DNA from 2 places in the Pseudarthrobacter sp. SORGH_AS 212 genome. Region 2 is predicted to be linked to the other one. Evidence: riboswitches for the same ligand, from Rfam matches in the RefSeq annotation. Region 2 holds a riboswitch; the other holds the start of a gene.
The links. Region 2 has a riboswitch for glycine ahead of gcvP (aminomethyl-transferring glycine dehydrogenase). Riboswitches for the same ligand answer to the same signal wherever they lie in the genome.
Positions count from the first base shown of each region.

Region 1: linked by a shared signal. The riboswitch ahead of gcvP (aminomethyl-transferring glycine dehydrogenase) and the one ahead of gcvP (aminomethyl-transferring glycine dehydrogenase) in region 2 are both predicted to bind glycine.

Region 1 is NZ_JAUTAA010000001.1:1,535,713-1,551,476, forward strand. Features, by position in the region: gene QE394_RS07055 (glycerophosphodiester phosphodiesterase family protein) at 1-619, opposite strand, end outside; gene QE394_RS07060 (DUF445 domain-containing protein) at 669-2,018, shown strand; gene QE394_RS07065 (5-oxoprolinase subunit PxpA) at 2,050-2,799, opposite strand; gene QE394_RS07070 (hypothetical protein) at 2,783-3,589, opposite strand; gene cycA (D-serine/D-alanine/glycine transporter) at 3,809-5,353, opposite strand; glycine riboswitch at 5,499-5,597, opposite strand; glycine riboswitch at 5,857-5,955, shown strand; gene gcvP (aminomethyl-transferring glycine dehydrogenase) at 6,112-8,964, shown strand; gene gcvT (glycine cleavage system aminomethyltransferase GcvT) at 8,974-10,122, shown strand; gene gcvH (glycine cleavage system protein GcvH) at 10,416-10,799, shown strand; gene glyA (serine hydroxymethyltransferase) at 10,796-12,133, shown strand; gene QE394_RS07100 (L-serine ammonia-lyase) at 12,470-13,927, shown strand; gene lipA (lipoyl synthase) at 13,998-15,011, shown strand; gene QE394_RS07110 (MFS transporter) at 15,140-15,764, shown strand, end outside.
Region 2 is NZ_JAUTAA010000001.1:1,057,407-1,073,170, forward strand. Features, by position in the region: gene QE394_RS04705 (peptidoglycan bridge formation glycyltransferase FemA/FemB family protein) at 1-356, opposite strand, end outside; gene QE394_RS04710 (peptidoglycan bridge formation glycyltransferase FemA/FemB family protein) at 463-1,536, opposite strand; gene QE394_RS04715 (TspO/MBR family protein) at 1,742-2,287, shown strand; gene QE394_RS04720 (L-serine ammonia-lyase) at 2,340-3,797, opposite strand; gene gcvT (glycine cleavage system aminomethyltransferase GcvT) at 3,804-4,952, opposite strand; gene gcvP (aminomethyl-transferring glycine dehydrogenase) at 5,046-7,910, opposite strand; glycine riboswitch at 8,099-8,196, opposite strand; gene QE394_RS04735 (TetR/AcrR family transcriptional regulator) at 8,293-8,829, opposite strand; gene QE394_RS04740 (MFS transporter) at 8,916-10,475, shown strand; gene QE394_RS04745 (DNA starvation/stationary phase protection protein) at 10,587-11,066, opposite strand; gene QE394_RS04750 (APC family permease) at 11,289-12,842, shown strand; gene QE394_RS04755 (hypothetical protein) at 12,922-13,473, opposite strand; gene QE394_RS04760 (DUF4193 domain-containing protein) at 13,747-14,049, opposite strand; gene QE394_RS04765 (hypothetical protein) at 14,154-14,342, opposite strand; gene QE394_RS04770 (LacI family DNA-binding transcriptional regulator) at 14,435-15,448, opposite strand; gene araA (L-arabinose isomerase) at 15,503-15,764, opposite strand, start outside.

The sequences.
Region 1 (15,764 bases), 480 kb from region 2:
CCAGTTGGCAGATGTACTGCGCGGGCACGGATTGCAGCAGGTGCCGGACCGAATCCGGGCTGAAGCTCATGAAGGTCACCGCCACGTTGTCCACCGTGGAGCTTCCGGGATCCCAGCCTTCGCTGCGCAGGACCTCCAGCACGCGGTCCTCGAGTTTGAGATGGTAAGGGCTGGGGTGTTTGAGCTCGATGGCCAGCTTCACTGGCCGGCCCGCGCCGCGGAGGACGTCCAGGAGTTCCGGGAGCGTGAGGAGCTGCTCGGACCGGGCGCCGTAGGTTTCCGGGATACGGGCGCCCTTCCAGGAGGAGAAGTCCAGCTGCCGCAGTTCGCGGAGGGTCCGCTCGGCCACCGGGCCGGTGCCGTCCGAGGTGCGGTCCAGGTTGGCATCATGCAGCAGGACCACATGCTGGTCACGGGTCAGGTGGACGTCGCACTCTACGCCGTCAGCGCCGTCCGCCAGCGCCTGCAGGTAGGCGGCGCGGGTGTGTTCGGCGAAGGCGCCGCTCGAGCCGCGGTGGGCGAAGACCAGCGGCCGCTGCGCCAGCCGGTCCGGAACGGTTTCGTCAGCTATGGTCCCCTCAGATGTGGTCCCGTCAGGCGTGAGCTCGTCAGGTGTCATGGAGACACGGTAGCCGACCCGGCCCGGTCAGCGGGGCTAGGCTTGGCACATGCAGGTGAACTCTGAGCCAACTGCCCGGGAATCCCCTCCCCGCACCGCTCCTCCGGTGCCGGAAGGCGCGAAACCGCGGCCCGCCGTCGTCGGCCATCAACTCAGCGCGGGAGACGCCGAAAAGGCGGCAGCGCTGCGGAAGATGAAGATGCTGGCCCTGGGCCTGCTCATCGCCATGGCCGTGGTTTTCGTGTTCGCGTTTGCGCTGCAGGAGGAATATCCGTGGCTGCAGTACGTACGCGCCGCCGCGGAAGGCGGCATGGTGGGTGCGCTGGCTGACTGGTTCGCCGTCACCGCGCTGTTCAAGTACCCCGTGGGCATCAAGATTCCGCACACCGCCATCATTCCGCGCCGAAAGGACCAGATCGGCGCGTCCCTGGGCGAGTTCGTGGAGACCAACTTCCTCTCCGAGCAGGTGGTCCAGGACAAGCTGGCCAGCGTGAACATCGCCCGCCGCGCCGGTGAATGGCTCTCCGCACCCGGCGGCGCGGACCGGGTGGCCAAGGAAGGTGCGGCGGTCATCCGGGGCGCCTTCAAGGTCCTGAACGACGACGACGTCCAGGCGGTCATCGAGGGCATGGTCCGCAAGCACCTGCTGACCCCGCCGTGGGGACCGCCGGTGGGCAGGCTCGCGGAGCGGATCTTCCACGACGGGCACCACCACACCCTGGTGGACCTGCTGGTGGACCGTGCCGCCGACTGGGTGGACGAGAACCACGAGACTGTCTCGCGGCTGGTTTCCGACCGCTCCCCCACCTGGGTACCCCAGTTCGTCGATGGCCTGGTGGGCGACAAGGTCTACGTTGAAATCCTCAAATTCGCCCGTGCCGTGCAGTCCGACCCCAACCACCAGGTGCGGCAACAGATCGACAAGTACCTCAACGACCTGGCGCAGGACCTGCAGCACGACCCCAGGATGATTGCGCGCGCCGAGGACGTCAAGGCCCAGGTCCTGGGCGATCCCGAGGTCCGGGAGCTGGCCTCGCGGACGTGGGGCACCGTCAAGAACGCCCTGCTCGGAGCCGTGGACGATCCGGACAGCGAACTGACGGTCAAGTTCAAGGCCGCGGTCCGCGACTTCGGTTCGCGGCTGGTCAACGATCCCGAACTCGCCGGCAAGGTCAATACCTGGATCGGCGACGCCGCCGGCTACCTGGTAAAGACGTACCGGTCAGATATTGCCGGGGTCATCACGGATACTGTGGGGCGCTGGGATGCGGAAGAGACCTCCCAGAAGATCGAACTCCAGGTGGGCAAGGACCTGCAGTTCATCCGGATCAACGGCACCGTGGTGGGATCGCTGGCCGGGCTGCTGATCTTCACGGTGGCGCACCTGATCTTCGGCTGAGCTCCGGCCACCGGTGTGCACCCGGGCTGGGTCAGGCGAAGGACTCCAGGCTGACGCCCGCGGCTTCCAGGCCTGCCCGGACACCGGCCGCCATTTCCACGGCGCCGGGGGTGTCTCCGTGGATGCACAAAGAGTCGGGCCGGACCTGGACCACGGTGCCGTCCGTGGCCACGACTTCGCCCTTTGTGGCCAGCCGGACGGCCCGCTCAACGATCGCGTCGACATCGTGCAGCACGGCGCCCTCCTCGGACCGCGGCACCAGCGTTCCATCAGCCCGGTAGGCGCGGTCCACGAAAGCTTCGACGAACACCGGGTGCCCGGCTTCCTGCGCCTGCTTGAGCAGCTCGGAACCGGGGAGGCCCAGGATCGGCAGCCCGGGGTCGTAGGCGTTGACGGCCGCCACCACGGCGGAGGCCTGCTCGGCGTCGTGCACCAAACGGTTGTAGAGCGCCCCGTGCGGCTTCACGTAGTCCACCGACGCACCTACGGCGTGGGCCACGCCGTCGAGCGCGCCCAGCTGGTACAGAACGTCGCCGAAGAGCTCATCAAAACTCGTGTCCAGGGACCGCCGGCCGAAGCCCGCCAGGTCCCGGTAGCCAACGTGCGCGCCGACGGTGACGTCCAGTTCGTAGGCCGCGCGGCAGCTGTCCAGCATGGTGACGGGATCTCCGGCATGGAAGCCGCAGGCCACGTTGGCGCTGGTGACCAGCTGGAACATCCGGGCGTCATCGCCCATGGTCCACGAGCCGAATGATTCGCCGAGGTCAGCGTTGAGATCCAAAAGTGTTGCCTTCCAGCTGGTTGTCCGTGGCCCCGGCTGCCGTGAGCTCGCCGGGCAGGCTGTCCGGCATGGGTCCAAACGCCTCCTTGGCGTTGGCCACCACCGCACGGCCCATCACGAGGTTACCGGCTCCGCCCACCACGGCGCCGATCCCGAACGGGAGGGCCCGGCCCAGGAGCGCGGTTCCCTGGCGTTTGAGGAGGTTCTTGAGGAAGGCCCTCTGGATGCGGTTGCGGATGGTGCTGAAGCCCGGCATCGGCATCGACTTGGAGAGCACGCTGCCCCACTGCTTGGTGGCTCCCGCGCCGTTGCCGGCCATTTGTCCGCTGAGGGTGCCCAGCAGAGCGGTTCCTTCCTCTCCCAGCATGATGGCCATGACCATGGTGCTGGCCTTCTCCGGGTTGGTCAGGCGGATGCCGCGGAGCTCCGCGAGGGAGGTTGCGTACAGGGCGGTTGCCTCAAGGAAGCCCACCGTGGCGGCTGCGGAGAGTCCCAGCGACGCGACGGTCCCCACACCGGGCACGACGGCGGTGGCCCCCACGATTGCGCCGCCGCCGGTGACGGCGCGGAGGTAGTCGCGCTCAAGGAAGCCGGCCAGCTGGGCTGCCGTGGCACGGGGGTGCTTCTTCTGCAGCCGGCGGATGTAGGCCAGCACCAGCGGGCGCTGGATCTCCACGGCTTTCAGGAGCATGTTGTGGACGCCGGGCTTGGGCTTGCCGTCCTTGTCAAAGACTGCATTGTGGGCAGTTTCCTGGGCGATCCGTACTGCTGGGTTGCTGCGCTTAGCCATGGTCACCTTCGTTTCACGTCGAGCTGCAGCGGGTGGCTGCCGTGCTTCTCCATCCTAGATGCAGAAACACTAAGCATGCTGAACTTTGACCCCGGCGCCCCTGCACCCTCCTGCTGCAGACAGCACTGCGGCGGGACCCGGTGTGGGTCCCGCCGCAGCGTTGCAGTCAGGAGCTTATTCGCTTATCCGCAACCTGATGGCCTGGATTTGCGAAGAAGCCTAGGAGCGGGAGCCCCTGGATGCTTCCTCCTGGGCGGACCTTTCGCGGTCCTGCCCGCCGGCCGCCGCTTGTTCGTCGGCGCGCAGCTCGGCCCGGAAGACCTCGAAGCGGGCAAGGTGGGCGGGCCGGCGGCGGAGGATGGCCCAGGCAACGCCAAGCACGAGGAACCAGATGGGGGTCACCAGCAGGGCTGCAAGGGTGTCCGGCTGGGTGGTCAGGGCCCAGAGGACGAACGCGAAGAACGCGTAGACCACCCACACAACGGGGATGCCGCCAGGCATCTTGAACTTCGATGCCTCGTGCAGGTGCGGGCGGCGCTTGCGGAAGGCAATGTAGCTGGCCAGGATGACCGACCAGACGAAGATGAAGCACACGGCGGAGACGGTGGTCACCATCTCGAAGGCCTTGCCAACGTCCTGGCCGGCGTACATGAGCACGACGCCGGAGAGCAGGAGTACGCAGGAAAGGAACAGCGCGTTGCTGGGCACCTTCCTTGAGGACAGGCGGCTGAAGATGCCCGGGGCGTCGCCCTCCTGCGCGAGGCCGAACACCATGCGCGAGGTGGAGTAGATGCCGGAGTTGGCCGAGGACATGGCAGAGGTGAGGACCACCAGGTTGACCACGGTGGCTGCAGCGCCCAGCCCGGCGAGCGAGAACATGCCGATGAAGGGGCTGTGGCCGGCCGCGAACTGGGTCCACGGGGTGACGGCCATGAGGATGATCAGGGCGCCCACGTAGAAGAGCAGTACGCGCACGGGAATGGCGTTGATGGCCTTGGGAAGCGTCCGCTCCGGGTTCTTGGCTTCGGCTGCGGTGGTGCCCACCAGTTCGATGCCGACGAAGGCGAACACGGCGATCTGGAAGCCGGCCACGAAGCCCATGAACTCATTGGGGAAGAATCCGCCGTGGCTCCAGAGGTTGGTGAAGCTGGCGGTTCCGGCGTCGCTCTGGAAGCCGGTGAAGATCATGAAGAGGCCCACAATGATCAGCGCCGCGATGGCAATGATCTTGATGAGGGCGAACCAGAACTCGGTTTCGCCGAAGGCTTTGACCGTGGCGAGGTTCAGCAGCAGCAGGATGGCCACGGTGGCAAGGCCCGGGATCCAGAGCGGCAGTCCGGGCCAGAGTTCCTTGGAGTAGCCTGCGATGGCGATGACGTCTGCGATGCCGGTGATCACCCAGCAGAACCAGTACGTCCAGCCGGTGAAGAACCCCGCCCACGGCCCCAGGAGGTCGGCTGCGAAGTCGCTGAAGGATTTGTAGTTCAGGTTGCTCAGGAGCAGTTCGCCCATGGCACGCATGACGAAGAAGAGCATGAACCCGATGATCATGTACACGAAGATCACGGACGGGCCGGCCGCGGAGATGGTCTTGCCGGAGCCCATGAAGAGGCCGGTGCCGATGGCACCGCCGATTGCTATGAGCTGGATGTGCCTGTTGGTGAGCTGCCGCTCCAGGTGGGGAGGCTCGCTGCGGGCGGCGCTGCCCGCAGGAGGGATGTTGCGGGGTGGCTCGCCGTTGGACGTGGGGGGATGAATCGCCATGGGGAACTCCATCGATAAAGCGGCATTTTGGGTGCCGCAGAAGTTGGGTTCCTCCCCACTCTGTAGTGAACCTGAGAGTTTCCGCAGCCCAAGCCGCTTGCACCGCCGGTGAGCCGGAACGGGTCCGGCTGCTTTCCAGAGTTGCCTGTCCGCGGCGGTACATGGGCCTGAGAGTTTCCTGGGGAGGGTTTGCTCCTACGGCGCCTGCTAAATGTACCCGGCAGGACTCTCCCGCCGCAGGTCGAAGGCATGTTCAATTAGGTATGCTCAGCGGCCGCACCCTTCCGGGGCAACGCTGGCCCGGGCTGCTCCGATGAGCTGAGCCAGCCGGACAGGGTGCTGATCACCGGACCCAGTGTGGTGCGGGTCACGATCGGATGTCAAACCCCTTTTTCCGCCGCCGCAACAAAGCGGCTGCCGCCCATCGCGTGACAGTCGGATTTGTTTTCCTTTCAACCAACCTGTACGGTGTGAGGCGAATCACCCACAGTTGAATAGCCTTTCGAGCTGTGACGGGAGAGTCCTCCCGGCACCACCGGGCAGGCGCCGTAGGAGCAAATCCTCCCCAGGAATCTCTCAGGCCCATGTACCGTCACGGCGAGGCAACTCTGGAAAGTAACCCGGCTCCGGCCAGGTTCACCGACGGTGCAAGCGAACCCGCCACGCAGGGTTCCGCGGAATCTCTCAGGTCCAATACAGAGCGGGGAGGAACCCATCCCACGCCGTGCCACCCTGGCCGGCCAGACCTGGAGTTCCTCATGACGATTCAATCCCTTCCAACCTCGTTCGTTGACCGCCATATCGGTGCACGCCGGCAGGCTGACGTCGACACCATGCTCAAGGCTGTGGGCTACGACAGCGTTGACGGCCTGGTGGACGTGGCTGTTCCGGCATCGATCCGCCAGGAAACGGCGCTGAAGCTGCAGGACGCCCTCAGCGAGGTTGAGGTCCTGACCGAGCTGCGCCGGCTGGCTGGCAAGAACAAGACCGCCGTGCAGATGATCGGCCAGGGCTACTACGACACCATCACGCCGGCCGTGATCCGCCGCAACATCCTCGAAGCGCCCGCTTGGTACACCGCGTACACCCCGTACCAGCCCGAGATCTCGCAGGGCCGGCTGGAGGCGCTGCTGAACTTCCAGACCATGGTCCAGGACCTCACCGCCCTTCCCGTGGCCAATGCATCACTCCTCGATGAAGCCACTGCCGTGGCCGAGGCTGTGCTGCTGATGCGCCGGGCGAACAAAAATAAGGACGCCAAGGACGGTAAGACCGTCCTTGATGCCGACTGCCTCCCGCAGACCATCGCCATCGTGCTGGGCCGCGCCGAAGCGCTCGGCTTCGAGGTGGAGGTTGCTGACCTCTCCAAGGGCCTGCCTGAAGGTGACATCAACGGCATCGTGCTCCAGCAGCCGGGCGTGTCCGGCCGGGTGTGGGACCAGAGCATGGTTATCGCCGAGGCAAAGGAGCGCGGTGCGCTGGTCACTGTTGCCGCTGACCTGCTCGCGCTGACGCTGATCACCCCTCCGGGCGAGCAGGGCGCAGACATCGCCGTCGGCTCCACCCAGCGCTTTGGTGTGCCGCTGTTCTTCGGCGGTCCGCACGCGGCTTACATGGCTGTGCAGAAGGGCATGGAACGCACCCTCCCCGGCAGGATCGTGGGTGTCTCCAAGGACAACGCGGGCGCTCCCGCCTACCGCCTGGCCCTGCAGACCCGCGAGCAGCACATCCGCCGTGAGAAGGCCACGTCCAACATCTGCACCGCCCAGGCGCTGCTGGCCATCGTGTCCTCCTTCTACGCCGTCTACCACGGCCCGGACGGACTGAAGGCCATCGCAGAAACCGCCCACCACAACGCCAGGATCCTGGCCACGGCCCTCACCGCCATGGGCCGCGAACTGGTCACCGACTCCTTCTTCGACACCCTCACCGTGCGCGTGCCGGGCAAGGCCGCCAAGGTCATCAACGCCGCCGAGGCGCGCGGCATCAACCTCCGCTTCGTCGACGCGGACACGGTGGGCGTTTCCATCGATGAGACCACGACGGCGGCAACGCTGTCCGCAGTGGCCGTCGCCTTTGGTGCCGGCCCGGTAGGCGACGCCCAGGGTTTCGAGCTGCCCGACTCCGTGCTGCGCACCTCCGGATACCTGGGGCACCCGGTGTTCAACACGCACCGGTCAGAAACGCAGCTGTTGCGTTACATCCGCCGCCTGTCCGACCGGGACCTGGCCCTGGACCGGACCATGATCCCGCTGGGTTCCTGCACCATGAAGCTGAATGCCACCGCCGAGATGGAAGCGATTTCCTGGCCGGAGTTCGCCTCCATCCACCCGTTCGCTCCGGATTCCCAGACCGAGGGCTGGCGTGAGCTGATCACCGGGCTCGAGGCTGACCTGACCGAGATCACCGGGTACGACCAGGTGTCCATCCAGCCCAACGCCGGTTCCCAGGGCGAACTCGCCGGCCTGCTGGCGATCCGGGGCTACCACCACTCCCGGGGTGATCAGCAGCGCAACGTGTGCCTGATCCCCGCCTCGGCGCACGGCACCAACGCCGCCTCCGCCGTCCTGGCCGGCATGAAGGTGGTTGTTGTCGCTACCGCCCCGGACGGCACGATCGACCACGCCGACCTGTCCGCCAAGATCGAGGCGAACCGGGACGCCCTGTCCTGCATCATGATCACCTACCCGTCCACCCACGGCGTCTACGACGGCGACGTCACCGAAGTCTGCGACGCGGTCCACGCTGCAGGCGGACAGGTGTACGTGGACGGCGCGAACCTCAACGCCCTCGTGGGCCTGGCGCAGCCGGGCAAGTTCGGCGGCGACGTGTCCCACCTGAACCTGCACAAGACGTTCTGCATCCCGCACGGCGGCGGCGGGCCCGGCGTCGGACCGGTCGCTGCGAAGGCGCACCTGGCCCCGTTTATGCCCGGCGATGCGAATAAAGCCGCGCATGAGGAGGGCCACGGCGTGGCGATTTCCGCGTCCCGGTTCGGCTCTGCCGGTGTGCTGCCGATCTCCTGGGCGTACGTGAAGCTGATGGGCGGTACGGGCCTGACCGAGGCCACCAAGTCCGCGCTGCTGGCCGCGAACTACGTCGCAGCCCGGTTGAACGAGTTCTACCCGGTGCTCTACACGGGTGAGGGCGGGCTCGTGGCGCACGAGTGCATCCTGGACCTGCGCGAACTCACCGCCCGCACCGGCGTCACGGCCGAGGACGTGGCCAAGCGCCTGATCGACTTCGGCTTCCACGCCCCCACCCTGGCCTTCCCGGTGGCCGGGACCCTGATGGTCGAGCCCACCGAGTCCGAGGACATCGCCGAGATCGACCGCTTCATCGACGCCATGATCACCATCCACGCCGAGATCGAGCAGGTAGCAGCCGGCGACTTCTCCCTGGAGGCATCGCCGGTGCGCAACGCACCGCACACGGCGTCCGCCGTCGTCAGCTCCGACTGGGACCGCGCCTACCCGCGCGAGCAGGCCGCGTTCCCCGTCGCTTCCCTGCGGCAGGACAAGTACTTCCCGCCCGTGGGACGCATCGACGGCGCAGCCGGCGACCGCAACCTGGTCTGCTCCTGCCCGCCGCTTTCCGACTTCGAGAACTAAGGACTTCCCATGACTGAGAACTACACCGCTCTCTACGAGCAGCACAAGAAGGCCGGCGCCTCCTTCACCGACTTCGGCGGCTGGCAGATGCCCCTCAAGCATGATTCCGAACTCGCCGAACACCACGCCGTGCGCAACGCCGCCGGGCTGTTCGACCTCTCCCACATGGGTGAAGTCTGGGTCACCGGCCCGGACGCCGCAGCGTTCCTGGACTACGCCCTGGCCGGCAAGCTGTCAGCCGTTGCGGTGGGCAAGGCCAAGTACTCGCTGATCTGTGACACCGACGGCGGCATCATCGACGACCTGATCACGTACCGACTCCCCGCGGCTGCGGACGGAACAGCCAAGTACCTGGTGGTCCCGAACGCAGGCAACGCCAAGGTAGTAGCCGGGGCTCTGCAGGAACGCGCCGCCGGCTTCGACGTCACCGTGCAGGACGCTTCAGCCGAGACTTCCCTGATCGCCGTCCAGGGTCCCGCCGCCGAGCCCATCCTGCTGGCGCTTGTCCCGGCCAGCCAGCACTCCCTGGTCACGGAGCTTAAGTACTACGCCGCCGTCGAGGTGGGCATCACGGTCAACGGCGCCGTCCGGGACCTGCTGGTGGCCCGCACCGGTTACACCGGCGAAGACGGCTTCGAGATCTATGTCGGCAACCTGGAGGCAGCCGCCCTGTGGGAGGCCCTGCTCGCGGCCGGCGAAGGTTCCGGCCTCATCCCGGCAGGCCTCGCCGCCCGGGACTCGCTCCGCCTCGAAGCCGGCATGCCCCTCTACGGCAACGAACTCTCCCGCCGCGTCAACGCCTACGCCGCCGGGCTGGGACCGGTCGTGTCCCTGGCAAAGGAAAGCGACTTCGTGGGCAAGGAGGCCCTGGCAGCCATCAAGGCCGCCGGCGTCGGATCCACCGTGGGCCAGAAGCTCGTGGGCCTCAAGGGCACCGGGCGCCGCGCCGCCCGCGGCCACTACCCGGTCCTCAAGGACGGTTCCCTCATCGGCGAAGTTACCTCCGGCCAGCCCTCCCCCACCCTCGGCTACCCGGTGGCACTGGCTTACGTCGACGTCGAGTTCGCCGAAGCCGGCACCCTCGTCGACGTGGACCTCCGCGGCAAGCCGGAACGCTTCGAAGTAGTGGCACTCCCCTTCTACAAACGCCAAAAGTAGCCCCACTCCGGGACGGACAAGCCCCAGTTTCCACGCGTGCTGCACCCCACCGTCCCCCTAGCCTCGCAAGCTCGGCCAGGGAACCCGGACGGCGTGGGCCCACTTCGTCGCTCTGACGCACGCTTTCGGAAACCGCGGCCAGCCCGCCCTTGGAGGTGGCGGGGCATCCGGAAACGTGCGTCTAAGGAAGCGTCACGTCCGCTCAGCGGGCGTCTACGCGACCAAGCACGTGGAGGATGTCCTGCCAACTCCACTCCCGACCACAACTAAGTTTTCAAACGAACAGGAAAATCATGAGCAAAGTTGCAGCTGAACTGAAGTACTCCGCCGAGCATGAGTGGATTGCTGTTGACGGGTCCGGGCCTGCCGGGATCGGTATCTCGGCCGTCGCCGCCGATGCGCTGGGCGACATCGTGTACGTGGACCTGCCCGAGGTTGGCTCCATCGTGACCGCCGGCGAAACCTGCGGCGAGGTGGAATCCACCAAGTCCGTTTCGGACCTCTACTCCCCCGTCACCGGCGAAGTCACCGAGATCAACGACGGCGTGGTGTCCGATCCCGCCCTCATCAACAGCGACCCGTACGGGGCTGGCTGGCTCTTCAAGGTGTCCGTCACCGAAGAAGGCCCGCTGCTGTCCGCCGCAGAATACGCCGCAGCGAACGGCGGCGAGCTGTGAGCGCGGCTGCCGGCGCGGCTGTCACTGAGACGGTTGCCTTCCGCCAGGTTGAATCCCCCAGCCTGAACGCGGACCTGTCCGTCCTGGACCCGGAGATCGCGGCCAAGATCGACGACGAACTGGGCCGCCAGCGCGACGGCCTGGAAATGATCGCTTCCGAGAACCACACCGCCGCCGCAGTCATGCAGGCGCAGGGCTCGGTGCTGACCAACAAGTACGCCGAAGGCTACCCGGGCAAGCGCTACTACGGTGGCTGCGAACACGTGGACGTCATTGAACAGCTCGCCATCGACCGGCTCAAGGCCCTGTTCGGTGCCGAGTTCGCCAACGTGCAGCCGCACTCCGGTGCACAGGCCAACGCCTCGGTGATGCACGCGCTGATCAAGCCCGGCGACACCATCATGGGCCTGAACCTCGCCCACGGCGGACACCTGACACACGGAATGAAGATCAACTTCTCCGGCAAGCTCTATAACGTGGTGCCCTACCAGGTCCGCGAAGACACCCACACCATCGACATGGCAGAGGTGGAGCGCCTGGCGCTGGAAACGAAGCCGCAGCTGATCGTTGCCGGCTGGTCCGCGTACGCACGCCAGCTGGACTTCGCCGAGTTCCGCCGGATTGCCGACCTTGTGGGCGCCTACCTCATGGTGGACATGGCTCACTTCGCCGGCCTCGTCGCTGCAGGCCTGCACCCCAGCCCGGTGCCTCACGCCCACGTCACCACCTCCACCACGCACAAGACCCTCGCCGGTCCGCGCGGCGGCATCATCCTGTCGAACGACGCCGACATCGCCAAGAAGATCAACTCGGCTGTGTTCCCGGGCCAGCAGGGCGGGCCGCTGGAGCACGTCATCGCCGGCAAGGCCGTGGCATTCAAGATCGCCGCCTCGGCTGAGTTCAAGGAACGGCAGGAGCGCGTCCTCGCCGGCTCCCGCATCCTGGCCGAGCGCCTGGTCCAGCCGGACGTCACCGCCAAGGGCATCAACGTCATCTCCGGCGGCACCGACGTCCACCTGGTCCTCGTTGACCTCCGCAACTGCGAACTCAACGGCCAGCAGGCCGAAGACCGCCTGGCCGCGATTGACATCACCGTCAACCGCAACGCCGTGCCTTTCGACCCGCGCCCGCCGATGGTCACCTCAGGCCTGCGCATCGGCACCCCGGCTTTGGCGACCCGCGGATTCGGCGAAGCCGCCTTCCGCGAGGTTGCGGACATCATCGCCGAGGCACTGACGGCCGACGCCGACGCAGACCTTTCCGGCCTGCGTCACCGCGTCGAAGCACTCGCCGCAGCCCACCCGCTGTACCCCGGCGTCGCAAACCTCGCCTAGGTGCACGGCTCTGGTCACCTTCGGGACCAGCGGACCGGACATTTTCACGCCTGCTGCTCGTTCCTCGCTTTGACGCAGGCTTTCGAAAAGTCCGGCTCCGCCGGCCCTTGTGGGCAGGCTACGGGTGAGCGCCGACAACGTGCGTGTTCATCCCTGTTCTTCGCAAAGGTGCGCAGGGGTCGTTGCCCATCCTGTTGTTCGCTTGGGTGACGGGCCCTAGGGGGGTGAGCCGGATTCCGGAAGCGTGCGTCAGAGCGACGAAGGAGCAGCACGCGGAGGAATCCGGTCACCCACCATCCAACCCAACCACGCACGTTTCTAGTTAGGAATCCCACCATGGCCGTTGGTGTTTTTGATCTGTTTTCTGTTGGTATTGGGCCGTCGTCTTCTCATACGGTGGGGCCGATGCGGGCTGCTGCGGTGTTTGCCGAGGAGTTGAAGGGCAGCGGGGTGCTGGACAGGGTGGCCGGGCTGCGGGTGGATCTGTATGGGTCGTTGGCTGCGACGGGGCATGGGCACGGGACGATGACGGCCATCTTGCTGGGCCTGGAGGGGTTCCACCCCGAAAGGATCCTGCCGGCGGAGGTGGAGGAGCGGTTGGCTGCGATCGCCGAGACCGGGACGCTGCAGCTGGCGGGCGCCGGCGAAGGGGGGTCCGTGGCGTTGCCGTATGGGGTGAAGGACATGGTGTTGCGGCCGTTGACGGTGTTGCCGCGGCACACGAACGGGATGACGTTCACCGTCTCGGACGGCAACGGCGGGGAACTCCACCGTGCCACGTTTTTCTCCGTGGGCGGCGGGTTCATTGTCCGTGAGGGTGAGGAGGACGCCGCGCAGCAGGAACTCGATGAGTCCAAAAAGGAGTTGCCGTTGCCGTTCCGGACCGCTGCGGAGCTCCTGGGGCATTGCGCGGACACCGGGTTGGGGATCAGCGACGTGATGCTGGTCAATGAGAAGTCTTCCCGTTCCGAGGAGGAGATCCGGGCGGGGCTGCTGCATATCTGGTCCGTGATGGAGGAGTGCGTGGCGACGTCGTTGAAGCGTGACGGGGTGCTGCCGGGCGGGTTGAAGGTCCGCCGCCGCGCCCCGGACTGGTTCGACCGGCTGAAAAAGGAATGCGCCCGCCCCGGCGAGGACAGCCAGGACCTGGAGTTCACGGACTGGGACTTCCATGATCCCCGGTACTGGCAGGAGTGGGTGAACCTGGTGGCCCTGGCCGTGAACGAGGAGAACGCCTCCGGCGGGAGGGTGGTTACCGCGCCCACGAACGGGGCGGCCGGGATCATCCCCGCGGTCCTGTATTACGCACTGCATTTCGCCCCGGGCATGGAGGAGGCAACGCAGGAAGACCGCGACGGCGTGGTGGCCAGGTTCCTGCTCGCCGCCGGTGCCGTGGGGGTGCTCTACAAGGAACAGGCGTCCATTTCGGGTGCCGAGGTGGGCTGCCAGGGCGAGGTGGGATCGGCGTCGTCCATGGCGGCGGCGGGACTCGCCGAGGTGATGGGCGGCACCCCGGCGCAGGTGGAGAACGCCGCGGAAATCGCGATGGAACACAACCTGGGCCTGACCTGTGATCCGATCGGCGGGCTGGTGCAGGTTCCGTGCATCGAGCGGAACGCGATCGCCGCGGCGAAGGCCATCAACGCGGCGAAAATGGCGCTCTGGGGCGACGGGACCCACCGGGTCTCCCTCGACGAAGTCATCATCACCATGCGCGAAACCGGCAAGGACATGTCCTCCAAATACAAGGAAACCGCGATGGGCGGCCTCGCCGTCAACGTCGTCGAATGCTGACCCAGGGTTTCGACCGGCTCAACTAACGCCGCCCCGACGGCACACCCAGCACAAACAAAGGAAATCGATCATGACATTGGCACCCGAAGGCCGGAAGTTGCTGCGGATCGAGCAGCGCAACGCGGCTGTCCCGGTGGAACGCAAACCGGAATGGATCAAGGCCAAAGTCCAGATGGGCCCGGAATTCGTCCAGCTCAAGAACCTGGTCAAAAAAGAAGGCCTGCACACCGTCTGCGAAGAAGCCGGCTGCCCCAACATCTTCGAATGCTGGGAAGACAAGGAAGCCACCTTCCTCATCGGCGGCTCCGAATGCACCCGCCGCTGCGACTTCTGCCAGATCGACACTGGCAAACCCTCCCCCGTGGACAGGTTCGAACCCACCAAAGTGGCCCGCTCCGTCCAATCCATGCAACTGCGCTACGCCACCGTCACCGGCGTGGCCCGCGACGACCTCGAAGACGAAGGCGTCTGGCTCTACGCCGAAACCGTCCGCAAAATCCACGAACTGAACCCCGGCACCGGCGTCGAACTCCTCATCCCCGACTTCTCCGGCAACCCCGACCACATCGCCGCGATCTGCGACTCCACACCCGAGGTCTTCGCCCACAACGTCGAAACCGTCCCCCGGATCTTCAAGCGCATCCGCCCCGCATTCCGCTACGAACGCTCCCTCGACGTCATCACCCAGGGCCGGAACCTGGGCATGGTCACCAAATCCAACCTCATCCTCGGCATGGGCGAAACCCGCGAAGAAATCTCCGAAGCCCTCCGCGACCTCCACCAGGCCGGCTGCGACCTGATCACCATCACCCAATACCTCCGCCCCTCCGAACGCCACCTCCCCGTAGACAGGTGGGTCAAACCCCAGGAATTCGTCGACCTCCAGCACGAAGCCGAAGAGATCGGCTTCCTCGGCGTCATGTCCGGCCCCCTGGTCCGCTCCTCCTACCGCGCCGGCCGCCTCTGGGCCACCGCCATGCGCAAAAAAGGCCGCGACATCCCCGCCGAACTCGCCCACATCGCCGACGGCATCCAGGACTCCGGCACCACCCGCCAGGAAGCCAGCACCCTCCTGGCCGGATAGATCCGGCCAGGAAAGTCCGGGCAACATCCGGCGCCGTGCAGGTACCGGCCGGATTCACCACTGGCGGCCGGCCTGATGCTGATTGGGGGGCATCAGGCCAGCCGCCGTCCGGGCTTAAACTGGGGCTTATGCCCGCCCCCAAAGCCTTGCGCCCCTTTATCCACCGCGAGTACCGGGTCCTGATTGCAGCGCTGGCCATCTCCATTTTCGGTTCCGGTATGTGGGCCGTAGCCATGGTCTACCAGGTGATCCACCTTGGCGGCGGTCCCCTGGAACTTTCGCTGGTGGCCGCCGCCGGAAGCGTGGGACTGGTGGCCTTCGTCCTGGCCGGCGGGATCGCGGCGGACAGGGTCCCGCAGCGGCGCCTGATCATCGCCGTGGAGGGCGCCAACCTGGCAGTCATCGCCGCGATCAGCGGCCTGGCAATGGCCGGCTGGCTGCAACTGTGGCATGTGGCGGCGGGGGCTTTCGTGCTGGGTGTTGGCGCGGCCTTCTTCTTCCCTGCCTACTCCGCGATCCTGCCGCGCATCCTTCCGGCTGAGGACCTGCTGGCCGCCAACGGCATGGAGGGGACCATGCGCCCCGTCCTGCAGCAGGCGGCGGGACCCGCGGTGGCCGGCATCCTGGTGGCAGCCCTCTCGCCGTCGCTTGCGGTGACCGGGGTGGCCGCGTGCCACCTTCTGGCCTTCATTGTCCTGAACTTCCTGGGCCAGCATGCCCTGGCCACACCGCCCGCTGAGGCCGGCCACGAGG
Region 2 (15,764 bases):
TTCAGGTTCGGTGAGATCCGCAGTTCGGCAGCCTTGCGCTCGGCCGCGCGCTTGCGGAGAAGTACGACGACGTCACGCACCAGGGCAGGGTCCGTGTAGTCCATCAGGGGTCCCTTGGCGCATTCGCACACGGTGTACCCGAGGCGCGCGGTGGTGAAGTTCAGTTTCCCGGCGGCCACGAGTTCTCCGTTGCGGCGGATACCGAACAGTTCCACCTGCTGTCCGCGGGCGCGCTGGAAGCGGGTGAAATCGGCCGACTGCAGGAAACTGTTTTGCGGATGCTTGAGGGCGAACGCCTCAAACTCGTCGTCGCTGAGGACCGTGTATTCGGGAGCGGTGGTGGAAACCTGGTTCAAGGGATTACCTTTTCTGGAACTTGTCGCGGGCCTGCCTGGCAGGTGCTGGGGCGGGAGCGTCGTCTTCCGTGCCGTGGGGTACCAGGCAGCGGACCGGGGGGACTGGTCAGTAGAACTGCTGGCCGGTGCGCGCCGTTTCAATCCGGCGGAACACCCGCTCACCGCCCTTGACCCACAGCCGGTGCCGGAGGGGAGAAAGAACGTAGTCGTGGCACCCCACAAAGTCGGTGACGGTCTTGGTGAAGCTGGTCTTGAACATCCCCATGCCGTACAGGTTGTGGCTCTTGTCCTTGATCCGTGATGCCGGTGGCGTGCCGCAGAAGTCGTACTCGGTGCAGCCCAGTTCCTGCATCCTCCGGATGGCGGACCACTGGACCAGGTGCGAGTCGCCGTACTGTTTGCGGTTTTGCGTGGAGCCGCCGTCCTTATAGGTTGCCTTGGCACCGTAGTTGATGACGAACGCACCGACGCTGGGCTTTCCGTCTTCGTAGGTGAAGAAGAAGTTGCCCTGGCCGCGGTTGCAGAATTCGTCCCAGAACTGCGCGTAGTACTCGTAGCTGCGCAGAGGCATGGATCCCTTGGCCTTTACGGTGTCGGCCATGAGGTCGTAGAGGGCACGGTAGGTTTCGGGCCCCGGTTCCCGGCGAACTACCTCGCAGCCTTCCCTTTCGGCGCGCCGGACGGCGTTGCGGGCGCGGGAGGAGATGGCCTTGAGGACTTCCTCGTCCGTACCGGAGATGTCCAGCAGCGCCGTGGAGTCGTTGGACTGGATGTTGGGGGCCTTGGCCAGGCCGGCGTCAGCCAGCGTGGCGCGGGCGGCATCGGAATCCACGATGTCCGGCTCGATCTTGATAGTGAACACGTTGAGCCTGCGCTCCCGGACCAGGGCGGCACAGGACTCCAACGCCGCTTTGAGGTGGCTGGCGTCGGCGAGGTCCGGGCCCTTGATGAGATACCAGAGCCGTCCCAGCAGCGGAACGGCCTTCTCCAGGACCAGGTTGTAGCTGGCGGTCCCGCCGCCTTCCAGCACCAGGAAGCGGACCTTCCAGCCGCTGCCGTTCTTCACGGACGCGTAGGCCGCCGACTGCAGCATGTTGCCGCCGTTGGGGTTGGCCGTGACGTGCTTGTCCCAGTTTTCAATTTCCTCGGCTGTGGCAAAACGTGCGGTGAATTCTGGCAAGGGGGCCGTGTCCAATCGGGGTTGATGCTCGGTGCTGTTCTCGGTGCTGCTGTTGCCGTTCCTGCGCGGACATGCAGCCTCAAGTCTAAAGCCTGCGGCGGTCCGGGCCGCGCCCGGGGAACTTGGCGGACGGCCGTCCGGCGGGCCCTGGACCCCTCCGCGCGCCTGCCTTGACTCGCGCACCACGATTCGCAAGGGTGGTGAGATGGAGCCGAACACGGGACAGTCCACCTTGCCGTCGGAGCGAAAGTCCCGCACGTACAGGCCGGCGGTCCAGGCGGCCGGACTGGCGGGTTTCCTGGTGGCGTCCTTCCTCGTGGCCGGCCTTGGCGGCCTCGCCTCCACCAGCAACGTCGACGGCTGGTACGCCACGGCGGAAAAGGCGCCCTGGACGCCGCCCAACTTTGTGTTCGGCCCCGTGTGGACCCTGTTGTACACGGCCATGGCCGTGGCGGCCTGGCTGGTGTGGCGCAAGCGCACCAGGCGCACGCGTCCGGCCATGATTGCCTACGCCGTCCAACTGGTCCTGAACCTCGCCTGGACCCCGATGTTTTTCGGTCTCTACCCAACGCTCGGAACGCCGGCACTGTGGCTGGCGCTGGTGATCATCCTGGCGCTGATCGTCGCCGTCGTCGTCACCATCCTGTATTTCGGCCCCATCAGCCGCACAGCGGGGTTGCTGCTGCTGCCCTACGTGGCATGGCTGGTGTACGCCTCAACGCTGAACGTGTGGGCGGCCATCAACAATTAGCGTCCGCCCGAAGCGGACCAGGTGCGGCCCATGACCGACAGGGTTCCCGTTGTCAGCATTCGACGACGTTGACGGCGAGGCCGCCCATCGCGGTTTCCTTGTATTTGGAGGACATGTCCTTGCCGGTTTCGCGCATGGTGATGATGACTTCATCGAGGGAGACCCGGTGGGTCCCGTCGCCCCAGAGCGCCATTTTCGCCGCGTTGATGGCCTTCGCCGCCGCGATCGCGTTCCGCTCGATGCACGGAACCTGCACCAGCCCGCCGATCGGATCACAGGTCAGGCCCAGGTTGTGTTCCATCGCGATTTCCGCGGCGTTCTCCACCTGCGTCGGGGTGCCGCCCATCACCTCGGCAAGTCCCGCCGCCGCCATGGACGACGCCGACCCCACCTCGCCCTGGCAACCCACCTCGGCACCCGAAATGGACGCCTGTTCCTTGTAGAGCACCCCCACGGCACCGGCGGCGAGCAGGAACCTGGCCACCACGCCGTCGCGGTCTTCCTGCGTTGCCTCCTCCATGCCCGGGGCGAAATGCAGCGCGTAATACAGGACCGCGGGGATGATCCCTGCAGCACCGTTCGTCGGGGCGGTAACCACCCTCCCGCCGGAGGCGTTCTCCTCGTTCACGGCCAGCGCCACCAGGTTCACCCACTCCTGCCAGTACCGGGGATCATGGAAATCCCAGTCCGTGAACTCCAGGTCCTGGCTGTCCTCGCCGGGGCGGGCGCATTCCTTTTTCAGCCGGTCGAACCAGTCCGGGGCGCGGCGGCGGACCTTCAACCCGCCCGGCAGCACCCCGTCACGCTTCAACGACGTCGCCACGCATGCCTCCATCACGGACCAGATATGCAGCAGCCCCGCCCGGATCTCCTCCTCGGAACGGGAAGACTTCTCATTGACCAGCATCACGTCGCTGATCCCCAACCCGGTATCCGCGCAATGCCTCAGGAGCTCCGCAGCGGTCCGGAACGGCAACGGCAGCTCCTTTTTGGACTCATCGAGTTCCTGCTGCGCGGCGTCCTCCTCACCCTCACGGACAATGAACCCGCCACCCACGGAGAAAAACGTGGCCCGGTGGAGTTCCCCGCCGTTGCCGTCCGAGACGGTGAACGTCATCCCGTTCGTGTGCCGCGGCAACACCGTCAACGGCCGCAACACCATGTCCTTCACCCCATACGGCAACGCCACGGACCCCCCTTCGCCGGCGCCCGCCAGCTGCAGCGTCCCGGTCTCGGCGATCGCAGCCAACCGCTCCTCCACCTCCGCCGGCAGGATCCTTTCGGGGTGGAACCCCTCCAGACCCAGCAAGATGGCCGTCATCGTCCCGTGCCCATGCCCCGTCGCAGCCAACGACCCATACAGATCCACCCGCAGCCCTGCCACCCTGGACAACACCCCGCTGCCCCTCAACTCCTCGGCAAACACCGCAGCAGCCCGCATCGGCCCCACCGTATGAGAAGACGAAGGCCCAATACCAACAGAAAACAGATCAAAAACACCAACAGCCATGACGTCCTACTTGGTGCGCTTGTAGAATGGCAGCTCGACGACTTCGAACGGTTCGGCCTTGCCGCGGAGGTCGACGTCGAGGGCTGTTCCGGGGGCGGCGTGTTGGACGTCGACGTAGGCCAGCGCCACCGGGTAGCCGAGGGTGGGCGAGGGCTGTCCGGAGGTGACCTCACCAACCACTGCCCCGTCCTTGAGGACCGGATAGTGGGCACGGCCGGCACGGCGGCCCAGGCCTTTCAAGCCCACCAGGCGACGGCCGGTGGTTGATCCCGCGCCGGCCTCCTTCTTTGCTGCCAGCGCAGCTTTGCCCACGAAGTCGCCCTCTTTGAACAGCGCGACGACGGGACCCAGTCCAGCTGAGTAAGGATCGCCCTGCAGGGAGAGTTCGTTACCGTACAGGGGCATCCCGGCTTCCAGTCGGAGCGAATCCCGGGATGCGAGGCCCGCCGGAGTGAGCTCCCCGTCGTCGGCCACCGCGAGGAGTGCCTGCCAAAGCCCCACGGCGTCATCGTTGGGCACGAAGATCTCAAAGCCGTCTTCGCCGGTGTAGCCAGTGCGTGCCAGCAGGAGGGCGAGTCCGGCTCCGTTGACCAGGAACGGAACTTCCACCGCGGCGTAGTACTTCAGCCCGGTGACGTCTGCGTGCTGGGCCGCGGGGACCAGCCGGAGCAGAAGGTCCTGCGCCTTGGGCCCCTGGACAGCGATCAGCGACGTTTCCGCCGAGGCGTCCTGCACGGTGACGTCGAAGCCGGCGGCGCGTTCCCGCAGGGCCGCGGCCACCACCTTGGCGTTGCCTGCGTTCGGGACCACCAGGTACTTGGCTGTTCCGTCCGCAGCTGCGGGGAGGCGGTACGTAATCAGGTCGTCGATGATGCCGCCGTCGGTGTCACAGATCAGCGAGTACTTGGCCTTGCCCACCGGCATGGCCGAGATCTTTCCTACCAGGGCGAAGTCCAGGAATGCTGCGGCGTCCGGCCCGGTGACCCAGACTTCACCCATGTGGGAGAGGTCGAACAGGCCGGCCGCGTTGCGCACGGCGTGGTGTTCGGCGAGCTCGGAGCTGTACTTGAGGGGCATCTGCCAGCCACCGAAATCGGTGAAGGAGGCGCCCAGCTTCTGGTGCTCGCCGTAAAGGGCGGTGTAGTTCTCAGTCATGGGAAGTCCTTAGGGAGCAGCTGTTAGGCCTGTCGAATGTGGTGATTGGGCTTGTCGACATCAAGGTTTCGGCAAGCCCAACCACCGAGCAACCTAGTTTTCGAAGGAGGTATTTTCCTCGAACGCCTCGAGGGGCGGGCAGGAGCAGACCAGGTTACGGTCGCCGGCTGCGCCGTCGATGCGGCCCACGGGCGGGAAGTACTTGTCCTGCTTGTGGTGTGCCGGGAATGCGGCCTGCTCGCGCGGGTAGGCGCGGTCCCAGTCGGAGCGGACGACGGCTGACGCCGTGTGCGGTGCACGCCGCAGCGGGGAATCAGCGACGGCGAAGTCGCCGTTGGCCACCTGGTCGATTTCCTTGCGGATGGTGATCATGGCGTCGATGAAGCGGTCGATCTCGGCGAGGTCCTCGGACTCGGTGGGCTCGACCATCAGGGTCCCGGCCACCGGGAAGGCCAGGGTGGGGGCGTGGAAGCCGAAGTCGATCAGGCGCTTGGCCACGTCCTCGGCCGTGACGCCGGTGCGGGCGGTGAGTTCGCGCAGGTCCAGGATGCACTCGTGCGCCACGAGCCCGCCCTCACCCGTGTAGAGCACCGGGTAGAACTCGTTCAACCGGGCAGCAACATAGTTCGCGGCCAGCAGCGCGGACTTGGTGGCCTCGGTCAGGCCCGTACCGCCCATCAGCTTCACGTACGCCCAGGAGATCGGCAGCACACCGGCAGAGCCGAACCGGGACGCGGAAATCGCCACGCCGTGGCCCTCCTCATGCGCGGCTTTATTCGCATCGCCGGGCATAAACGGGGCCAGGTGCGCCTTCGCCGCGACCGGGCCGACGCCGGGCCCGCCGCCGCCGTGCGGGATGCAGAACGTCTTGTGCAGGTTCAGGTGCGAGACGTCGCCGCCGAACTTGCCCGGCTGCGCCAGACCCACGAGGGCGTTCAGGTTCGCGCCGTCCACATACACCTGTCCGCCTGCAGCGTGGACCGCGTCGCAGATCTCGGTCACGTCGCCGTCGTAGACGCCGTGGGTGGACGGGTAGGTGATCATGATGCAGGACAGGACGTCCCGGTTCGCCTCGATCTTCGCCGTCAGGTCGTCGTGGTTGATGGTGCCGTCCGGGGCGGTGGCGACAACAACCACCTTCATGCCCGCCAGGACGGCGGAGGCGGCGTTGGTGCCGTGCGCGGAGGCGGGGATCAGGCAGACGTTGCGCTGCTGATCGCCGCGGGAGTGGTGGTAGCCGCGGATCGCGAGCAGGCCGGCGAGTTCGCCCTGGGAACCGGCGTTGGGCTGGATGGAGACCTGGTCGTACCCGGTGATCTCGGTCAGGTCAGCCTCGAGCCCGGTGATCAGTTCACGCCAGCCCTCGGTCTGGGAATCCGGAGCGAACGGGTGGATGGAGGCGAACTCCGGCCAGGAAATCGCTTCCATCTCGGCGGTGGCGTTCAGCTTCATGGTGCACGACCCCAGCGGGATCATGGTCCGGTCCAGGGCCAGGTCCCGGTCTGACAGGCGGCGGATGTAACGCAACAGCTGCGTCTCTGACCGGTGGGTGTTGAACACCGGGTGCTCCAGGTAGCCGGAGGACCGCTCCACCCCGGCATCCAGTGCGAAGCTCCCGTCCCCGGCGACCTTGGCGCCAAAGATGTCCGCGACGTCGGCGACGACGGCCGTCGTCGTGGTTTCATCCAGGGAGATGCCTACGGTATCTGCATCGATGGAGCGCAGGTTGATGCCGCGTGCCTCAGCATCGGCAATAATGCCGGCGGCGCGGCCGGTAACCCGAACGGTGATGGTGTCGAAGAAGCTCTTGTGCAGGACTTCCACGCCGGCGGCCGCGAGGGACGCCGCCAGGGTGCGGGCGTGGGCGTGCGTCGTTTCCGCGATCGCTTTCAGCCCGTCCGGGCCGTGGTAAACGGCGTACATGGAGGACACGATGGCCAGCAGCGCCTGCGCGGTGCAGATGTTGGACGTGGCCTTCTCACGGCGGATGTGCTGCTCGCGGGTCTGCAGGGCCAGGCGGTAGGCGGGAACGCCGGCGTCGTCCTTCGAGACGCCCACCAGGCGGCCCGGCAGCGAGCGTTCCAGCCCCTTGCGGACGGCCATGTAAGCCGCGTGCGGGCCGCCGAAGAACAGCGGAACGCCGAAACGCTGGGTGGAGCCGACGGCGATGTCCGCACCCTGCTCACCCGGAGGAGTGATCAGGGTCAGCGCCAGCAGATCAGCAGCAACGGTGACCAGCGCGCCGCGCTCATTGGCGGCGGATATGGCATCTGCCTGGTTGAAGACACGGCCCGAGGCGCCGGGCTGCTGGAGCACGATGCCGTTGATGTCGCCCTCGGGCAGGCCCTTGGAGAGGTCGGCGACCTCCACCTCGAAGCCGAGCGCTTCGGCGCGGCCCTTGACGATGGCGATGGTCTGCGGCAGCACGTCGATGTCCAGGACCGTTTTGCCGTCAGCGGCAGGTTTGGCCTTGTTGGCGCGGCGCATCAGCAGGACTGCCTCGGCCACCGCCGTCGCTTCGTCCAGCAGGGACGCGTTGGCAATCGGCAGGCCCACCAGGTCCTGGACCATGGTCTGGAAGTTCAGCAGCGCCTCCAGCCGGCCCTGCGAGATCTCGGGCTGGTACGGGGTGTACGCGGTGTACCAAGCGGGCGCTTCGAGGATGTTGCGGCGGATCACGGCCGGCGTGATGGTGTCGTAGTACCCCTGGCCGATCATCTGCACGGCGGTCTTGTTCTTGCCAGCCAGCCGGCGCAGCTCGGTCAGGACCTCAACCTCGCTGAGGGCGTCCTGCAGGCGGAGGGCCGTCTCCTGGCGGATGACCTGGGGAACGGCGGTATCGACCAGGGAGTCGACGGTGTCGTAGCCCACGGCCTTGAGCATGGTGTCGACGTGGTCCTGGCGCCGGGCACCGATATGGCGGTCGACGAAAGTGGTGGAGGCTGAACTAACCGTCACGGGGGAACTCCAGATACTCAGGCGGCGCAGGGTACGCCACAGCGATTCGGGTCCCTCCCCGCTCTGTATTGGACCTGAGAGTTTCCGCGGCGCCTGCATGGACAGGACCCGCTTGCACCGTCGGTGAGCACAACGGTCCGGCATCCGGTAAAGGGATGCCTGGACGGCCTGCTGCTTTCCAGAGGTGCCTCGCCGCGGCGGTACAGGGGCCTGCGAGATTCCTGGGGAGGATTTGCTCCTACGGCGCCTGCCGAACGTTGTGGCAGGACTCTCCCGCCGCAGATCAAAGGCTATTCAATTGGATGTGTACGCGGGGCCGTCCGGTGACGACTCCCACAATGCTTAATTCTCCTACGCCACGGCCCCCGGGGCAAATGTCCTGCTAGCGCCGGAGCCGCTCCAGTGCTGCCAGCAATTCGTCGACGTCCGCGGCCGCGCCGCCTTCGGGGACGGGGCCAACGGAGAGCATGGCGTTGAAGTAGAGGCCGTCCCCCATGTACAGCACGGCCTTGGCCAGGGCCGGCCCCACGTCGGCGGCGATTTCGTCGAGCCACCGCCGCTGGATCGCAGCGAATCGGCGGCGGGTTTCTTCATGCGCCACCTCCGCCAGCCTGGTGGCGGCGACGATGGCCCGGTCCAAGGGGGTGTCTCCCCACACCGAGGACCGGATGAAGTAGGCCGCTGCGCCCTCCGGCGCGGCGGCCATGGCATCGGCGTCTTCTCCCGCGAGCGTGTCCAACTGGTCCAGGAGCGCCTGGATCAGGGCTTCCTTGTTCGGAAAGTGGTAGAGGAGCCCGCCCTTGGAGACGCCGGCCTTTCGGGCCACGGCGTCCAGGGTGGCGGCTCGCTCCCCCACCTCAATCAACAGGGTGGCGAAGGCGTCAAGGACGGCTTCGCGGGCGACTGGCTTTCGGGGCATGCCATCCATCATGCCTTCCCGGGATGCCAGGGGCTCAACTCAGCCACCATTCCAAACTGTACCGTCTGGACGGTATAGTTAATTCCATGACCATCTCGACGCACCGTGATGCACCCCGGCTCCAGGGACCCGCCACGCCACGGGCCCCGTGGCGCGACTGGCTGGCCCTTGCGCTGCTGATGTTTCCCGTACTGCTGGTGGCCGTGGACAACACGGCCCTGACCTTCGCCCTGCCCGCGATCGCCCAGTCCCTGAACCCTTCCGGGGTGCAGCTGCTCTGGATCGTGGATGCCTACCCCCTCGTCTTGGCGGGGCTGCTGGTGTGCATGGGCAGCCTGGGCGACAGGATCGGCCGGCGGCGGCTGCTACTCACCGGCAGCCTCGGCTTTGCCGCACTCTCGGCCGCCACGGCGTTCGCGCCAACGGCGGAATGGCTGATCGCAGGACGCGCCGCCCTGGGCTTCTTCGGGGCCATGTTAATGCCCTCTACCCTCTCGCTCATCCGCAACATCTTTGCGGAGCCCAACCGCCGCCGGCTGGCGGTGGCCATCTGGGCCGCCGGCTTCTCCGGCGGGGCCGCCCTGGGGCCGATTTTCGGCGGTTGGCTGGTGGAGCACTACTGGTGGGGCGCAGTCTTCCTGGTCGCAGTGCCGCTCATGCTGCCACTGATCGCCCTGGGTCCGGTGCTGATTCCGGAATCGAAGAATCCGGAACCGGGGAAGGTGGATTTTCCCAGCATCGTACTGTCCCTGCTGGTGATGGTGCCGCTGGTGTACGGCATCAAGGAAGTGGCTACGGAAGGAGTGTCCGGCACCGGCCTTGGCGCCATGGCTTTCGGCCTGGCCATGGCAGTCGTTTTTGTCCGGCGACAGCTCCGGCTGCCGCACCCCCTGCTGGACATGTCGCTTTTCCGCAACCGGGTGTTCAGCATGGCCATCACCGCAAACGTCCTGGCCCTGTTTTCCTTCAACGGCTTCATCCTCTTCCTGGCCCAGCACCTGCAGCTGCTCGAGGGCATGACGCCGTCCGCCGCAGGCGTCGCCATGATCCCGGCCCTTGTTGCCACTGTGGTGGCAGGCCTGGTGGTGGTGCCACTGGTCCGGAAGGTCAGGCCCGGCTTCGTGGTGGGCACGGGCCTGGCGTTCAGCTCCGCGGGGTACAGCCTGGTGACGTTCGGGAACCACGACGGCGGGCCCACACTGCTGCTGGCAGCGTTGCTGATCCTGGCGCTGGGCGTGGGGACGGCTGAAACCATCTCCAACGACCTCATCCTCGGTGCGGCTCCGGCGCACAAGTCAGGTGCAGCGGCCGCCATCTCGGAGACCGGATACGAGGTGGGGGCGCTGCTGGGGACGGCCGTACTTGGCTCCATCCTCACGGCCTCCTACCAGCACAACCTGCACCTCCCGGCAGCTGTGGACGGCACCGCCACGGAAGCGGCCCGCCACAGTGCCGGCGAAACACTGGCCGGCGCCATGGACCTCGCAGCCGGGCTTCCGGCCCCGCTGGCCGATGCCGTCCGCCAGGCCGCGGCCGCCGCCTTCGACTCCGGCGTGCACGTCACCGCGGCGATTGGACTGGTCCTGATGGCCACCGCGGCAGTCTGCGCCGCCGTCGTTCTTCGCAAAGTGCCCAAGGCCGCGTAACAGCACCACGGCACGCGGCAGCGCGTAGGCCTTAACGGCAAAAGGCGCCCTGCGCCGGAGATCAGCCTCCGGCGCAGGGCGCCTTATTCATGCCGTGGCGGCAGCCCGCTGCTACTTTTCGTCGGGAGCGGTGACGCTGGCGGTTGGCTTGAGCGTCTCGGCGTTCACCATCCAGGCGAACTGCTCCAGCTTGGCGATGAACTCGTGCAGCAGGTCTGCGCTGGTGGGATCTTCCTCATCCACCTCGTCATGGACCTTGCGCATGGTGCCCACGGCGGCCTCCATGGCTGCAACGATCCGCTCGATGGCGTCCTTGGTGCTGATCAGCCCCTCGGGAAATTCCGCCAGGGCAGTCGACTTCGACACGGTGGAGCTGCGGCCGTCAGGCAGTGCATGGAGGGCCCGCATGCGTTCGGCGGTGTCATCGGCGAACTGGCGGGCGGCATCAACGATTTCATCCAGCTGCAGATGGAGGTCCCGGAAGTTGGTGCCCACAATGTTCCAGTGCGCCTGCTTGCCCTGGATGTGCAGCTCGATCAGGTCGGCGAGTACGGCCTGCAGATTGTTGGTCAGGGTCGGTGAAGCTTTCATGGGAGTCCTCCTCGATTGGTCCAGTAACTTCGAAACTATCAGCGCCCGGGCCACCGGGCATGGGCCTGGGCGGATATTTCTCAGTGAGCTTACTAATTTTGCCGCACAGTCATAAACGAACGTGATTCATATTCCCCCTTGCGCGACCGCCGTCACAGCCCCATACTAAATGAACGCCATTCATATAGTGACCCCGGTCATAAGCTTTCAGAAAGCGGTGCCATGACAGAAGCACTCCGCACCAGCTCCACCGCCGCGCGGGGCGAGCAATTGCACGGCAGCGGCGACATTACCGCCAAGGGACTAAAGGGCGGGCAGCTGGGGCTCCTCGCCGTCGTCGTCCTGGGAATTTCCACGATCGCCCCCGCCTACACCCTGACCAGCGCACTGGGCCCCACCGTCAATGAAGCCGGACTCCAGCTGCCCGTGATTTTCCTGATCGGCTTCATCCCCATGATCCTGGTCTCGCTGGCCTACCGGGAACTCAACGCCGATTCACCGGACAGCGGCACCACCTTCACCTGGGTCAGCAAAGCGTTCGGCCCCTGGGTCGGCTGGATGGGCGGTTGGGGCCTCCTGGCGGCCAACATCATCGTGCTGTCCAACCTCGCCGGCGTGGCCGTCGACTTCTTCTACCTCTTCCTGTCCCAGCTCACCGGTTCACCGGAATTGGCGGAACTGGCCGATAACAAGGCCCTGAACGTCCTGACCTGCCTGGTGTTCGTCGCCCTGGCTGTCTGGGTCAGCTACCGCGGACTGCACACCACCAAAGTGGTGCAGTACGGCCTGGTGGGATTCCAGCTGCTGGTGCTCGGCCTGTTCGTCGGCATGGCCTTCGCCAACTGGTCCACCTCGGAGACCGCCATCCCCTTCAGCTGGGATTGGTTCGACGTCACCAGGATCGAGACCTTCGGCCAGGTGGCCGCAGGAATTTCACTGTCCATCTTCGTCTACTGGGGCTGGGACGTCTGCCTCACAGTGAACGAGGAGACAGCCAACGGCAAGAAGACGGCCGGCGTGGCGGGCACCCTGACGGCCGTCATTGTCCTGGCCATCTACCTGCTGGTGAGCATCGCCACCATGATGTTCGCCGGCGTCGGCGATACCGGCAACGGGCTGAACAACGCGGAGAACCACGAGAATATCTTCACAGCGCTGGCCTCCCCCATCATGGGCCCGTTCGCCATCCTGATGTCCCTCGCAGTGCTCTCCAGCTCGGCCGCGTCCCTGCAGTCCACGTTCATGTCCCCGTCACGCAGCCTCCTGGCGATGGCCCACTATGGGGCCCTGCCTGAACCCTTCAGCCGCGTCAGCCGGAAGTTCGCGACGCCGGGCTTCGCCACCATCGCTGCCGGCATCATGTCCGCGGGGTTCTACGCCGTGATGCATGTGGTCAGCGAGAACGTCCTCAATGACACCATCCTGGCCCTGGGCCTGATGATCTGCTTCTACTACGGCCTGACGGCACTGGCCTGCGCCTGGTACTTCCGGCACAGCCTCTTCACCAGCGTCCGCCATTTCGTGTTGCGGCTGCTGTGCCCGGTGCTGGGCGGCGTGGGCCTGTTCGTCGTGTTCTTCCAGACCGCCGTGGACAGCCTGGCGCCCGAGTTCGGCAGCGGTTCCGAAATCTTCGGCGTGGGACTGGTGTTCATCCTCGGCGTCGGTATCCTGGCGCTCGGCGCGGTCTTCATGCTGATCATGGCCCGGGTACGCCCCGGTTTCTTCCGTGGCGAAACGCTGCGGAAAGACACCCCGGCCCTGGTGGTCCCGGAGTAAAGACGCCTGCACAGGACAGGAAAGGTGCCGTTCCCGCCAACGCGGGGACGGCACCTTTCCTGTTTGACGACGCCGGCCGTCACCAGAAGTGCGCCACATCCACCACCAGCCGGGAGCCTGAACCCGGCCCGTCCAGCGTGAAGACACGGAACGGAAGACGGGCGCGGACGCCCACGCCGAGAGTGCTCTGGCCCTCAAAGCTTCCTGCCCAGACCACCTGGCGGAAGGTCTGGTAACCGGAGACGTTGGCGAGCTCAACCTGGTCGGCGGACTTGTACGTGGCGTCGCCGTTCCCGTCATAGGCAGGTGCCCGGACAACCACCTGCAGGCGGGCGCCACCCCGGATCTCGACCGGTTTGCCGGAACCGTCCTGAGTGATTTGCCCAACGTAGCGGACGGAGTAGCCGGGGGCCGGGCCGCTGCCCAGGTCAACCACCAGCCGGTCGAAGCAATAGTGCTGTCCGGTGCGGACATTGGTGACGGGCGCGCCGCTCATGGAGTCGTCCGTCTTCATTAGCGAGCCCCATGTGAGCCCGCAATACGAGGTGGTTGCCGAGGCAGGCCCCGGAACCAGCAATCCCAGTCCCACGGCCACAAGGATGGCCGTGAACCAGATGGAGAGTTTTTTCATTGTGGTGCCACCCAAGGAAGGAGCGATTGGATAGCTCCAGATTAGGACGGCGGGAACGGTGAAACGAGGCCTGTGGCCGCTTCGGGGCGGAACCGTTAGCCTGCCGTCCGCAGCATTAAGGCTGCATAAAACAGGGGCCGTTTCCGGGGCCTTCTTAACCCGTTCGGCACCGTTCCTGCACCTGCCCGTTACCACCCATAACGGTTGCCCGGGGGATACAGGAAAGCGCCGGCCACCCCAGTGGGGTGGGCGGCGCTGAAACCTGGTGGAAGCTCAGCCTTCGCAGTCGCGGCAGTACTTGAGGCCGTTCTTTTCGAGGGCAACCTGCGACCGGTGGCGGACCAGGAAGCACGAGGAGCACGTGAATTCGTCGGACTGCTCCGGAACGACAACAACTGTCAGTTCCTCGGTGGAGAGGTCGGCGCCGGGCAGGTCAATGCCTTCAGCGGTGTCGTTCTCTTCGAGATCGATGACGGCGGTCTGCGCGTTGCCGCCGCGGGACGCCTGGAGTGCCTCAAGCGAGTCAGCGGGAGACTCTTCTTCCTGCTTGCGTGGAGCATCGTAATCGGTAGCCATAGCGTGTTCACTTTCGTTGCTGCACAGCGCCATTTCAGGCACCTCAGTGCAGCAGTTTAGGGCATGACCCCGTTACAGGCGCAATAGTGTGCTCAACCAGCCAGTCAGCCTACGCCGGCGGTCGATTCGTCGTGCCGTGCGCGGGCATGGTCGGCCCCCACTGCCACGCCGCTCAGGGCCGGAAGCCAGCCCCAGCGGGATGCCTCAGCCATGGCGTCAGCGGCCTGTTCCGGGGATGTGAAGGCGAAGGCGGTGAACCACTGGCGGAACCTGCCGGGAATGTTCTCTGTCATTCCTGAAACTTAGGCGCCGGATGTTGTGTGCGCGTTTCCCCGGTATCTCTGCCTGGTTAAATCCGGAACTGCCCAGGGCTGAGGGCGCGCCCTCAGCCGGGTGGCGCCGTACTGCTGCGCAGGACAAGTTCCGGTTCCACCACCAGCGTCCGGGGACCCGGCGTGCCGCCGAGCTCCGCGAGCATCATGTCCATGCACCGCCGGCCGAGTTCTTCAAAGTCCTGCCGGACCACCGTCAGCGGCGGACAAAAGTAGCCCGCCTCAGGCTGGTCGTCAAAGCCCACCACGGATACGTCCTGCGGTACCCTGATGCCCGCCTCGTTCAGCGCCCGCAGGACCCCGAGGGCCATCTGGTCGTTGCCCACAAAGAGCGCCGTGGCACGGGGGTTGGCCGCCAGTTGCCGGCCAATTCCGTAGCCGCTGCCCGCGCTCCAGTCACCCTCGATAACCAGGTCCGCGGCGAGTCCGGCGGCTTCAAGGGCGGCACGCCAACCGTCGGCGCGGGCCACGGCGTCTATCCAGTCCTGCGGCCCCGCGATGTGCCCGATCCGCACATGCCCCTGCCCAATGAGGTGTTCCACCGCCAGTTCGGCGCCGCGGCGCTGGTCCACCTTGACCCCGCCAACTGTGTCATTTCCGTTGGACCCAACGGCCACGACCGGCACTCCGATGGGCAGTTCTGCCAGTGCGGCCAATGTCTCCAGGTGCGGAACAATCACCACGATTCCGTCCACGGACTGGTCCAGGAAGTGCCGGACGGCGTCCAGGATCGCGTCCCGGCTGACCTCCCGCAGCGCAGCCACACTGACGAAATATCCTGCGTCCCGGGCCGCGCGCTCCACCCCCAACATGGTGTTGGCAGGGCCGTACTGCGAGAGCTCACTGCCCAAGACACCGATGGTCTGTGAACGCCGGGTGACCAGGCTCCGTGCGGCGGTGTTGCGGCGGTAGCCGAGTGTGGCGATCGCCGCTTCCACCTTTCCACGGGTCCCGGGGCTGACGCTCGGATGGTTGTTGACCACCCGTGACACGGTTTGGTGCGAGACCCCGGCGAGTTCCGCCACGTCCTCGAGCCTGGGCAGCCGGCGTGGCCTGCTGTCCGTCACGGGGTCCGTGTCCGCGGCAGCCACCGGGGCCGGCACCTCAGCCGTGCCATCGGATCAGATCCCGCCCGCAAGTTTGTAGTAGGCGGCGTTCCAGTTCAGGTCCTTCTTGAACTGGCGGATGGTGGTGCCTTCGTCGATGGTGAGCAGTTCGGTTTTCGCAATCTCGGCGAAGTCCTCGAACACGTCCATACCCACCTGGGTTGAAAGCACCGTGTGGTGCGCGGCGCCTGCGGTAAGCCAGGCGGCGGCGGACGTGGCGAAGTCCGGTTTGGGCTCCCACAGGGCGCGGGCCACCGGCAGGTTGGGCAGCGGCTGG